Regions from separate parts of the Streptococcus sp. HMSC056C01 genome, predicted to be linked through region 3. Evidence: predicted binding sites of a transcription regulator. Region 3 holds the regulator's gene; each other region holds the start of a gene.

Region 1 (3,129 bases), on a different contig from region 3:
CATTCTTCACACCAGCGTTTATCTTCTGGATCCCAAAAAATAGTCATCAAGTCTCCTCTACTTTTGTAAAGGGGAATCTCCTTTTCTAACTCAAACCAACAAGACTTATAATATTTCAAAGCATCATAATAGTTATCAAATTTTTTGCTCGCAATGACGTCGTCTTCCCAGCCTTCTATAAACCACCACGGTTCAAAATCTCCGTACATTTTTATAACTCGATACATAGTTTAACTTCCTTTGTACCGTATATTATAGCGAAATTTTGAGAACAATGAAAGAATTTTGCTCATTTTCACGAATTATATAACATTTTCAAAAAATCCAGCTATTCAAAAACGAATAACTGGATTTAAAAACAAGATTAGCCTTCTGAAATATCGTTTTCAATAATCACTTTAATCGCATGATGATCGGCGGCCTTACTAAATACTTCATAGGCCTTTTCTATTTCACTAAGTTTGAAATAATGAGTTACCAATTTTTCAGGTTCAATTTTATGACTTTCTAAGGCTTTCAAAAGCTGAGGAGTTGTATTGGTAGAAACCAATCCAGTAGTAACATTAATGTTACGAATCCAAAGAGTGTCCAAATCAAACTGAACTGGTTTACCATGCACACCACAGTTGGCTACTGTTCCGTCTACACCGATAATCTTTTGACAGAGATCAAACGTTGCAGGAATTCCTACCGCCTCAATAGCGACATCTACACCTCGACCATCTGTCAAATCATAAATTTCTTGAATTGCTTTTTCAGGGTCTGAAGAATTAATCTTATGAGTAGCACCGAAAGAAACTGCAGTATCCAAGCGATTATCGTCTAGGTCCACCATAATCAATTTAGCTGGAGAATAGAATTGTGCCGTCAAGAGAGCTGCCAATCCAACTGGCCCTGAACCAACGATAGCTACACTACAACCAGGCTCAACTTTCCCTTTTAAGACACCAATTTCATAGCCAGTTGGCAAGATATCAGATAACATAACCAAAGCTTCATCAGACAAGTCAGCTGGAGTATGATAAAGAGTATTATCAGCATGAGGCACACGAAGATATTCTGCTTGCATACCGTCAATCAAATGTCCAAAAATCCATCCACCCTCGTCTTCACAGTGAGCATAGATTCCTTTTTTACAATAGTAACACTTGCCACATGCACAAACGCAAGAAATCAAAACCTTATCACCCTTTTTGAAGTTTGAAACTCCTGCTCCGACTTCCTCTACAATACCAATTCCTTCATGTCCTAGGATAGTTCCACTCTTACAAGCAGGAACATCCCCTTTAATAATATGAAGGTCTGTACCACAAATAGTAGTCTTAACGATACGCACAATAGCATCTGTTGGCTTACGAATAACTGGTTTGTCAACATCAACAAATGACGCAAGGCCTGGTTTAACGTAAGTATAAGCTTTCATAAGCAATCCTCCGCTTTTTTATTTGTATTATTTATATCATGATTGTAAGCCTTTTCAATATAAAAATCAAGTAATTTGTGAAATAAATAACAAATTTATTTAAAAAAAGAAGAAACGAAAATCGTTTCTACTTTTTAGATTATGCTTGATAACGTTTTTCACCATCTAGATAAGTTGCTACTAATTCCAAATCTTTATCTAACACGATAAAGTCTGCATCGTAGCCTTCACGAATTTGTCCACAGACGTCATCGATATGAACTGATTTAGCTGGGTTCAGACTAGCCATCATGACTGCCTCATGAGGATTTGCAATTCCCCACTCAACGACATTTTTCAAACCATCTTTAAGTTTGAGAATGGATCCTGCCAAGTTACCTGTAGATTTAAGGCGAGCAGTTCCATTTGCAACTACAACCGGAAATTCACCTAACATATAATCTCCATCTTGCAAACCACCTGCTGTCATACAGTCAGTGATAAGGGCAATATTTTCAGTTCCCTTTTGTTTAAGAAGAATTTCGCAAGCCTTAGGATCCACGTGATGACCATCACAAATCAATTCTGCATAAGTATGTGGTAACTCATACATAGCACCAACCATTCCAAGTTCGCGGTGTGTTAAGCCACGCATTCCATTATAGGCGTGAACCCATACACTAGCTCCGGCATCAACAGCTTTTTTAGCTTCATCAAATGTAGCATTAGAGTGACCCAGAGCAACAGTTACACCTTCACCAGTAATAGTACGTACAAAGTCCTCAACCCCATCACGTTCAGGTGCAAGAGCAATTTTATTAAGAAGACCATTAGCAGCCTTCTGCCAAGCGCGGAACTCATCCATACGTGGATCTTTCATATAGGCAGGATTTTGAGCCCCCTTAAATTCTTCGGTGAAGTAAGGTCCTTCAAAATAAATACCACGAATCTTAGCACCAGATGCTTCTTGATAGCGTGCACCAATGTTTTCAGTAACAGCCAGCAATTGTTCGTATGATGAAGTTAGTGTAGTTGGTAGGAAACTAGTAACACCTGTGCTAAGAAGACCTTCACTCACCGTATGAAGTGTACCTTCGATATTATTATCCATAACATCCACACCACCAAAACCGTGAATATGTGTATCAACGAGACCAGGTGCGATGCTATAACCAGAATAATCTAAAATTTCAGCATCCCCAGAAATCTCTTCAACATGCTTACCAAACTTACCATCAATAAGTTCCAAATAACCTCCACGACGAATACCATGTGGATAGAAAAATTGATCAGCTTTAATATACTTAGGCATAATGATAACCCCCTTAAGAAATAATCTACTATTTATTATGTCAATTACATTATAAACCTTTCAAAACAATTTGTAAATGGTATAGACCTTTTTTAGTGAAATTTTAATAAATTATTCAACAAAAAAGACAAGATCCAAAAACCTTGTCTTTAATACTATACCGGCGGCCGGGGTCGAACCGGCACGTCCTTGCGGACACTGGATTTTGAGTCCAGCGCGTCTGCCAATTCCGCCACGCCGGCAAATAGTAACTGGGGTAGCTGGATTCGAACCAACGCATGAGGGAGTCAAAGTCCCTTGCCTTACCGCTTGGCTATACCCCAATAATATAAAATAGGCGAGTGATGGGGATCGAACCCACGCATGCCAGAGCCACAATCTGGTGTGTTAACCACTTCACCACACCCGCCATAAT
Region 2 (3,129 bases), on a different contig from region 3:
AAGGAGCTGGTTTTTGACCTGATCACGTTCTTTCTCTAAATCAGATAGTGTTTTTTGTAGTTGATTTTCATGCTCTAAGCGCAAGGTAGCCAATTGATTTTCTAGAGCTTGGACTTCTTTTTCTTTCTCTAGCAAACTTTGACTTGCACTTTGCTCCACTTCTTTCTTAGCCAATTCTTTTTCTGTATCAAAGTTGTTAATTTGACTTTGAAGCTGGGCAATCTCTTGATCTTTTTGAGCCAGTTTTGCCTGTTGTTCATTTAAGGATTTTTGTTCCACCAATGTCAACTCTTGTTTGATTCGTTCATGCAATTCCTTATCAAACTCTGCAGTGCGAACTTGAGAAAGTAGTTCTGCATATTGACTTTCATTGACTGTAAAAACTTCGCCACAATTGGGACATTTAATCTCGTTCATGTTCTTCCTCTATATTTATCTATTCTACTTTCATTATAGCATGGATAAACAAAAAGAAAAAGTTGGAATGAATCCAACTTTTAATCTACATATGTATCTTCGTTTTTATTTAAGAAGGCGTATGGTAATCCCATGAGTAGACCACCACCGATAAAGTTACCAATAAAGGTTACACCCCAGTGACGAAGAATATTTCCAATACCGAAATTTGCGATTGAATCAGCAGCAACACTGAATTTCACGATAGCAAATGATGCAAAGTTTGCGGCGATGTGCTCGTTTGTTAAGAATACAAACATGTAAATGGCTGAAAGAACCAACCAAAGTTTTGCTCCACCATCCTTAACTAAAACGAATGAAAGAATCGCGATATTTACAAAGACATTAGCCAAGATAGCTTCAAGCAAGATAAGTTCATTTGAACGGCCCAACTTCATTTCCACAACTCCAGAAATAAAGCTATCATGGGTAAGGTTTGCATAAGCTGCTGAGTGGGCGAATCCCCAACCTGCTATAAGAGCACCGATTAAGTTGAAGAAAGTACAGTATAGAAGAATTTCAGCTGTTTTTCTCCAGCTAATTTTTTTCAAAAAGCTACCAGCTGTCAAGAACATCATGTTAGATGTTACTAACTCAGTATTCAAGAAGACAATATAAGCCAATCCCCAAGCGAAAACAAATGGGAAGAGGAAACGTCCACTACCAGGAGCAATCTTATTAATCAAGTCAGCTCCAACTGCACCAGCTGCTGTACTAAATGTTAAGAATGCACCAGCAAACATTGAACGGATAGCATACTTGAATTTACTTTGACTGTAAAGACTTTCCTTTTTCTTACAAGCAAATTCAATTTTTGAGATAAATTCTGAAGAAACCATATAAACTCCTAAAACTTTTATTTGTGAATATTATAACATAAAATCGAAATTATGGGAAGGCTTTCTTAATTCTATTTACAATATTTTTATCACTTTTAGCAATCGTTTCCATTTGCTTTGTATCAGTATCTTTAATATTTTCAACCCTTTATTTTAAAACCCTCTATTCTATATGTTTAATATATGTTTTTTGCTTTGATCTATATTGAATTTACAAAAAAAGTTCTTTGGACAAAAAAATCGAGGTCTGGATTTTTAATCCCGACCTCCTCTATTATTGATTTTCATTATATTTTCAAAAGCTTGTACTAATCAACATAAGTCTCTTCATTTTTATTAAGATAAGCGTATGGTAAGCCTATCAAGAATCCTCCACCAATCAAGTTAGCAATGAAGGTAACACTCCAATGACGTAGGATATTAGGAATATCAAAGTTAGCAATTTGGTCAGAAACAATGCTGAATTTAATAATGCTAAAGGATGAAAAGTTGGCTGCAATATGCTCGTTTGACAAGAAAACAAACATAGAAATAGCTGATAAGATAATCCAGAGTTTGGCATTGCTATCCTTAATCAAAATAGAAGATAGAATGGCAATATTTACGAACATATTTGCCAAAATCCCTTCCAACAAGACCAACTCACTAGGTCGTGCCAACTTCTTGGCTACAATCTTTGGAAGATAACTATCATGTGTCAAGTGTGAAAAAGCCGATGAATTAGCAAAGAACCAACCTGCTAACAGAGCACCAACTAAGTTGAAAAAGGCACAATAGAGCAAAATGATAAAGGCTTTTTTCCAATCAATCTTCTTCAAGAATGTTCCAGCTGTCAGGTACATCATGTTGGACGTGACCAACTCGGCATTCAAGAAAACAATATAGGCAAGTCCCCAAGCAAATACAAAGGGAAAAAGAAAATAGCCAGCACTTGGAACGATGCTATTGAGTAGATCAGCACCTATTGCCCCAGCGGCTGTACTAAAGGTTAAGAAAGCACCTGCAAACATCGAGCGAATGGCATATTTAAACTTGCTTTGGTCAAATAGACCCTCTTTCTTATGGCAATAATAATCAATCTTTGAAATAAATTCTGACGAACTCATATAAACTCCTTAAAATATCATTGTTAATATTATAACATAAAATATTTTAAGAGGAAATAAATTTATGGCCTTTACATTTGAATGTTTTTACTAGCAGCAAAAGATTCAATTTCTTCTGCAGTCAACCCTAACAGCTCTGAAACCCACAAGCCGACAATATCAGACAAAACAGAATCGCAGACATATTCATTCTCACCATGACCATATTTACAAGTAAATAGTGGAGTTCTTATCGCTGATTGATAAAAATTGAAGGCTAACTCTTGCAATTTCTCTGGCTGAAATTTAAGTCCCAACTCTTGTGCAAGTCCAGCTCTCACTTTATCCCACAATTCACCTTTTGACTGGTAGTTTTCTCGTGCTTTGTTAATAAATCCCTGACAGAATTTTGACAACAAATCCTTGTTTTGGTAGACTAACCGACAAGAAAAGTCTGAGATAGAACCAGCATGAAGTAAGAAAGTAAGCAATTCATCAAGGCTTTCTGCTACCCGGCCAACTTGGCCTTCACTCCCTATAAAACCTATACTCTGATCTTCAAGAATTACATATTCTCCCCCGCTGCCGTCTTTAGCAAAGGCTATGGGCGAAAGAGAATAAACTTCATTGTTCTGAGAAAATTCAACCTCTTTCAACTGGTCATAAAAGAGAATATCGCATTCTTGCATCAATAAAATTCTTAGTTGTTTATCTTCTCTTATTACTTGTAGTTGATTCATATTAGCTAC
Region 3 (3,129 bases):
AAAGGAGTTGGTTTTCTCTATGCTGCATCTACAGATTTTGACTCCTACCTTCATGGTGGCGATCAAGAGCAGAAAAAAAGAGCAGGAACAGAAAATCTTCCTGCCATTGTGGGAATGGTAGCAGCTCTAAAGGATGATCTTGAAAACCAAGAACAAAACTTTAAAAAGGTTCAAAAACTAAAAGAAACATTCTTAAAGGAAATGGCTGACACAGACTATTATCTCAATCAAGGGAAAGACCAGCTACCTTATGTCCTTAATATTGGATTCCCAGGTCAACGTAATGATCTACTACTCCTTCGTCTAGATCTTGAAGGTATTTCTATTTCAACTGGCTCTGCTTGTACTGCAGGTGTCGTTCAGGTTAGTCATGTTCTTCAGGCTTTCTACGGTGAAGACTCTCCTCGCTTACACGAATCCGTTCGCGTCAGCATTTCACCTCAAAATACAGAGCAAGAAATAATCACTCTCGCACAAACTCTAAAAGAAATCATTGGAGGTTAACTCAATGGCATTCGAAAAAACCATTAGTCTTAAAAATTGCCGTTATGATTACACACTTAGCCCAACCGTCAAAAAGTTCACTCTAAAAGATAACACTTTTTTTGAAACTAAGGTTGGTAACTATGAACTAACACGTCTTCTTGAAAAAGTTCCAAATAGTGGGGAAGGTTTCCAACTTAAGATTATCATCAACAAAGACTTAACAGGTGCAAAAATCAACATCACTGATAAATTTGGTCTACGTTTAGTCGATATCTTTAAGTCAGAAGAAACTCATATCCACCAAGAGAAATTTTACTTCTTGATGGATAGTCTTGTTGAACGTGATGTCTTTACTAAAAGCGAAAGATAGAAGGCAATTATGTTTCGATTAACTTACAAAGACACCTATCAAGTCGATCGCGTTTTAGAATACGAAGATTATGAAGCACTCATGCTATCACTTTCAGGTTGTGTGACTCTTCCAGATACTACTGTCATTACTTCTCTGACCTATAATGAAAAAGAAATCTATCAGGGGCTTCTGGGAAATCTCTATCGTTTTCTATCTCACTATGATTTTACGAAGATAAGCTAAGATTTTTCTTAGTTTTTTCTTGTTTTTGTTGATTTTTTCACAATCTTTCTATAAAATAGTATTTAGAAAGGTTGTGATTTTGTGAAAGAAAAACAGTCTGCTATTCCAAAAGCAACAGCAAAGAGACTTTCTCTTTATTATCGTATCTTTAAAAGATTTCATGCAGAAAAAATTGAAAGAGCCAACTCAAAACAAATTGCCGAGGCCATTGGTATTGACTCTGCTACTGTTAGACGAGATTTTTCCTACTTTGGTGAACTTGGTCGCCGTGGATTTGGCTACGATGTCAAAAAACTAATGACGTTTTTTGCTGATCTTCTAAATGATAATTCTATTACAAATGTTATGTTGGTGGGTATTGGTAATATGGGGCACGCTCTCCTTCACTACCGTTTCCACGAACGAAACAAAATGAAAATCATTATGGCTTTTGATTTGGATGATCATCCTGAAGTTGGGACAAAAACTCCTGATGGAATCCCAATTTATGGAATTTCCCAAATCAAGGATAAAATAAAGAATGCAGATGTTAAAACTGCAATCTTAACAGTTCCGAGTGTCAAATCACAAGAAGTAGCTAATCTCCTTGTCGAAGCAGGTATTAAAGGAATTTTAAGCTTTTCACCCGTTCATCTCCAACTACCAAAAGATGTGGTAGCTCAGTATGTAGATTTAACTAGTGAATTGCAAACTCTCCTCTATTTCATGAGAAAAGAGGATTAGAAAGCGAAAGCATTTATGAAAAAACCAGTTATTGGGATTACAGGAAACGAAAAAGCTCATCCTGATGATGAGCTTATGATGAGCTATGCTGCGAAAGGCTTTGTTGAAGGAGTCAAGGAAGCTGGGGGAATTCCCATTATCCTACCAATTGGTGATCAAGAAATGGCTAGTTACTACATTGGCTTGATTGATAAACTCATTTTAACTGGTGGACAAAATGTCGATCCAAAGTTCTATGGTGAGCCTAAAAAGATCGATAGCGATGACTACCACCTTCAGAGAGATATTTTTGAGCTAGCTCTTATAAAAGAAGCCATTAAACAGAAGAAACCCATTTTTTCTGTTTGTCGAGGCACCCAGCTCTTTAATGTGGCTATGGGAGGATCTCTTTATCAAGATATTGAAGACCATTGGCAGGATACTTCAGCCGAGTATACAACTCAACGTTTAGTCACCGAGCCTGATACTATTCTTCGAGATATCTATGGAGAAATCTCCCATATCAACTCTTTCCACCATCAGAGTATTAAGGACCTAGCTCCAAATCTAAAGGTTGTAGCTCATGATCCTAAAGATGGAATTATCGAGGCTGTTACAACAACGGATGGTTTCCCTTTCCTCGGTGTTCAATGGCATCCAGAATTTCTCTTTGAAAATCGCCCCAAAGATAAAACACTTTTCGACTATGTCGTCAATGAACTCTAAAGCTACTAATAGGTTATTAAATCGTGAATGAACTTAAAACACCTTCTACTCATGATATTTTGAGAGATTTAGAAGCTAATATTTTCACTTTTCTTAAGAGCAAGGAAATAGAAGTTTATTTTCAACTTTCTAATCTATACAGACTTTTAACAGCCGAAAGCTATCAAGCATTTTCTAAGGATAAAGAGAATCTTGATAAACTATCTCAAAAAGAAAAACAAAAGCAACTCAAAGAGTGGTCTAAAAAGGCAAAACCATTTTGTAAAAAAACAGATGCTAAATTAAAAGGTAAATTTCGATCATCGGTCGGTTTTTACAGGGATATCCTCATCCATAAAAAAAGGTATTATAAAATAAAAGATTTTAATGCTATTGTTGATTTTATCGTGCAAGAAAAATTGCTAGTCCCTACATTAGCTCCACTTCCTGTCATAGATATGACTCAAGTAGAATCCTATGCTTTACAAGAGATTGATCAGGGTCCCCTAAAATTTAAAAAATAAACCTATATCAAGTCCGTCTTCTCACGGTAACTAAAATAATCGGAATGTGAAACAATGAGATGGTCCAATAAGACCAAACCCATTAATTCGCAGGCTTCTTTAACAAGTTTCGTAACA
Region 4 (3,129 bases), on a different contig from region 3:
TGCATGTCAATAAAAAACTTAGCTTGCTTATCATTGGAATTGCTATGCCGATTTTGTTTATGATTTGGAAATTCAGTCAGCCTGTTCTTCCAAAAACTTATCAGGAAGCTGTTCAGTACACGAAAGCAATCAATATGAAAGAAATGCGCTCCAAACTTGCAAATGGCGACGAGTTTGTCGTCTACATTGGAAGAGAATCCTGTCCCTACTGTCAAAAGTTTGTGCCCAATTTGGCTCTAGCGATTCAAAAAAGTCACCAGACGGTCTATTATTTGGATAGTGCTTCGAATGAAAAGGATGAGATTACAGCCTTTGCAAAAGAAATGGATATCCAAACCGTTCCGAATCTTTCAGTCTATCAAAATGGTAGTAAATCACGCTATTTAGAGCAAGGAAGTTCCGCTAGTCTTGAAGAAATCCTTTCATTTCTGAAGCATGAATAGGACAGAAAGATTGTTTTAAATGACAAAAAACGACTCCGAAAATTGGAATCGTAGAGATGAAAAAAGAGGTTGGATTTTTTTCCAACCTCACTTTTTTAATCTTAATGGAATTGCATACCACCATCAACGATAATGGTTTGACCTGTAATGTAGTTTGAATCTGGTCCAGCAAGGAAGCTAACTGCTGCAGCTACATCTTCTGGTTCAGATAGGCGTTTCAATGTAATATCTTTTGCGAATGTTTGCATACCCCACTCGTCATCTTTTCCTGCATTTTTTCCAACTTCATGAGCGATATCATACATCATTGGTGTTTTCACGATGCCTGGGGCATAGGCGTTGACAGTGATACCTGACTCTGCTAAATCACGCGCCAATGTTTGAGTAATACCACGAACAGCGAATTTTGTACCGCCGTATACAGTCAAGTTTGGATTTCCGACAACACCTGCTTGAGAAGTAGCATTGATGATTTTACCACCGTGACCAAGTGCTTTAAATTGAGCCTGAGCAGCTTGTGCTCCCCAAATTACACCACCGACGTTAATAGCAAATGTGCGAGCAAATTGCTCCTCTGTAATTGTATCCAGAGGTGTAGTAGGAGCAACACCAGCATTGTTTACAACAACGTTCAAGTCTCCGAAATGATCGACAACTTTTTGGAAAGCTGCAGCAACTTCTGCTTGTTTAGATACATCAGCTACAACAGCAAAAGCTTTCTCTGCTGACAATTCAGCAACTGCTTTCTCAGCTGTTTCAGCGTTGTAGTCTAAAACTCCAACCTTAAAACCATCTTGAACCAAGCGTTTTGCGATTGCAAAACCGATCCCTTGACCTGCACCTGTAACGATAGCTACTTTAGACATATGATTCCTCCTCGGTATCCGTGATACCATTCAAACGTTCATAAAAGAACAGCAAAAGGTTTATAAGTGAGTATTGATAGGTTTCTAAAAGAAGTCCTATCACGTTTTAGTATACAACTTTGTGAAATTTATGTCAAACAAAGACTGGTTTTTGGGGAAAATTAACCCTCTAAGAGTGAAAAAACTATCTGAGACTAACATGTTTATTTCTTATAATGAAGATAGCTAAAAAAGAATGTTGTATAATAGATGTGTATGATTGGAGGTATGGGGATGTATCAAGAATTGAAAAGAAAAGTAGCAGAAGAAAAACCGAGTTATCGTCAAGAAGAACTCCAGTGGTTGCTTGAGCACTTAGGAGATACTAGTCCAGAGATTCGCGATGAATTGGTTTTTACCAGTCTGGCTAGGGGGATTCAAGAAGAGTTATTTACCAAGGAGCAATTTCAGTTGATTGCTGCTGAGATTGTCTCTGATGGTGGACTAGATAAAGAGATTGATAAGATCGGAGTTTTCACGCTTGAACGTTCTTTTAGGGCACTTATTTATGCCAATCTCTTATCTGCTGATGGCAATGAACAGTCTCTTTTTTATCAAGTGCTTAAAACTGATATCAGAAATACGTTGCTCGATCAAGGTTTGCATTACCTTGAAAAAGAAGAGGATACGACTGGTTTTTCAAGCCAGTATGGTTGGGTGCATGCTTTTGCTCATGGGGCTGATCTTTTGACTGAAGTTGTTTGTCATCCAGACTTTCCTAAAAACAGAGTTCATGAAGTATTTGACATACTTGGCCAACTATTTAAAAGAATTTCGATTCGGTTTATAGATGATGAGGACTGGCGCTTGGCCAGAGTCCTTTATGAACCTATTTTGCAAGGCAAGGTGGAGCAAGCGACGCTGGCTTCTTGGATAAAGTCACTTGATTTCCCGATAGAAGAGAGGGAAGATTTTTATAAATTTTCCAATTTCAGATCCTGTCTCTTAGAAATCTATGTTCAACTCGACCAGAGAAATAATTTACAAGATGACTTGAAAGAAGCTATTCAATCTTTCCAATATTAGATTTTGATTATCAAATGTGAAAACTTGCACAAAAGTTCCAAGCACATTTCTTGAAACCCTTTCCTTCTTCTGATAGACTAATACATAGTTTGAAAAAAGGAGACTTATCATGAAAAAATTTGTTGCTGAATTAATCGGTACTTTTATGCTTGTGTTCATAGGAACAGGAGCTGTTGTTTTTGGAAATGGTGTTGAGGGACTTGGACATCTTGGAATTGCTCTTGCCTTTGGTTTGGCAATCGTAGTCGCAGCTTTCTCAATCGGAACTGTTTCAGGGGCTCACTTGAACCCAGCTGTTTCGATCGCTATGTTTGTTAACAAACGTTTGTCATCTTCAGAGCTTGTAAACTACATCCTTGGTCAAGTAGTTGGTGCCTTCCTAGCATCAGGATCTGTATTCTTCCTCTTGGCAAATTCAGGTATGTCAACTGCAAGTCTTGGTGAAAATGCCTTGGCAAAAGGTGTCACTGTCTTTGGTGGTTTCTTGTTTGAAACAATCGCAACTTTCTTGTTTGTTTTGGTGATCATGACTGTAACATCAGCAAGCAAAGGTAATGGCGCAATCGCTGGTTTGGTCATTGGTTTGTCATTGACAGCTTTGATTCTAGCTGGCTTGAACATCACTGGACTTTCAGTAAACCCAGCTCGTAGCTTGGCTCCTGCTGTCTTGGTAGGTGGCGCAGCTCTTCAACAAGTTTGGATTTTCATCCTTGCACCAATCGTTGGTGGAGTTCTTGCAGCTCTTGTTGCTAAAA

Evidence for each region. The regulator Rex, encoded in region 3, represses fermentation and respiration genes when NADH is low (regulators of the CRP and FNR family bind a similar motif). The targets are predictions, from matches to a motif close to TTGTGAANTANTTCACAA.
Region 1: the regulator Rex is predicted to act here: its motif matches at 1,499-1,516, upstream of HMPREF2795_RS04405 (zinc-dependent alcohol dehydrogenase family protein).
Region 2: the regulator Rex is predicted to act here: its motif matches at 1,317-1,334, upstream of HMPREF2795_RS04830 (formate/nitrite transporter family protein).
Region 4: the regulator Rex is predicted to act here: its motif matches at 1,429-1,446, upstream of HMPREF2795_RS09500 ((S)-acetoin forming diacetyl reductase).

Annotation. Positions count from the first base shown of each region.
Region 1 is NZ_KV804195.1:68,942-72,070, forward strand. Features, by position in the region: gene HMPREF2795_RS04400 (DUF1033 family protein) at 1-227, opposite strand, end outside; gene HMPREF2795_RS04405 (zinc-dependent alcohol dehydrogenase family protein) at 365-1,423, opposite strand; gene nagA (N-acetylglucosamine-6-phosphate deacetylase) at 1,563-2,714, opposite strand; tRNA gene HMPREF2795_RS04415 (tRNA-Leu) at 2,873-2,956, opposite strand; tRNA gene HMPREF2795_RS04420 (tRNA-Gln) at 2,966-3,037, opposite strand; tRNA gene HMPREF2795_RS04425 (tRNA-His) at 3,051-3,123, opposite strand.
Region 2 is NZ_KV804197.1:74,918-78,046, reverse strand. Features, by position in the region: gene HMPREF2795_RS04835 (DUF2130 domain-containing protein) at 1-417, opposite strand, end outside; gene HMPREF2795_RS04830 (formate/nitrite transporter family protein) at 498-1,295, opposite strand; gene HMPREF2795_RS04825 (formate/nitrite transporter family protein) at 1,604-2,401, opposite strand; gene HMPREF2795_RS04820 (hypothetical protein) at 2,473-3,120, opposite strand.
Region 3 is NZ_KV804209.1:149,044-152,172, reverse strand. Features, by position in the region: gene HMPREF2795_RS07775 (cysteine desulfurase family protein) at 1-504, shown strand, start outside; gene HMPREF2795_RS07770 (DUF1831 domain-containing protein) at 509-856, shown strand; gene HMPREF2795_RS07765 (DUF4649 family protein) at 866-1,081, shown strand; gene HMPREF2795_RS07760 (redox-sensing transcriptional repressor Rex) at 1,163-1,804, shown strand; gene HMPREF2795_RS07755 (gamma-glutamyl-gamma-aminobutyrate hydrolase family protein) at 1,820-2,509, shown strand; gene HMPREF2795_RS07750 (hypothetical protein) at 2,533-3,012, shown strand; gene radC (RadC family protein) at 3,015-3,129, opposite strand, start outside.
Region 4 is NZ_KV804216.1:49,825-52,953, reverse strand. Features, by position in the region: gene HMPREF2795_RS09505 (DUF6568 family protein) at 1-443, shown strand, start outside; gene HMPREF2795_RS09500 ((S)-acetoin forming diacetyl reductase) at 545-1,309, opposite strand; gene HMPREF2795_RS09495 (DUF2785 domain-containing protein) at 1,583-2,374, shown strand; gene HMPREF2795_RS09490 (MIP/aquaporin family protein) at 2,484-3,129, shown strand, end outside.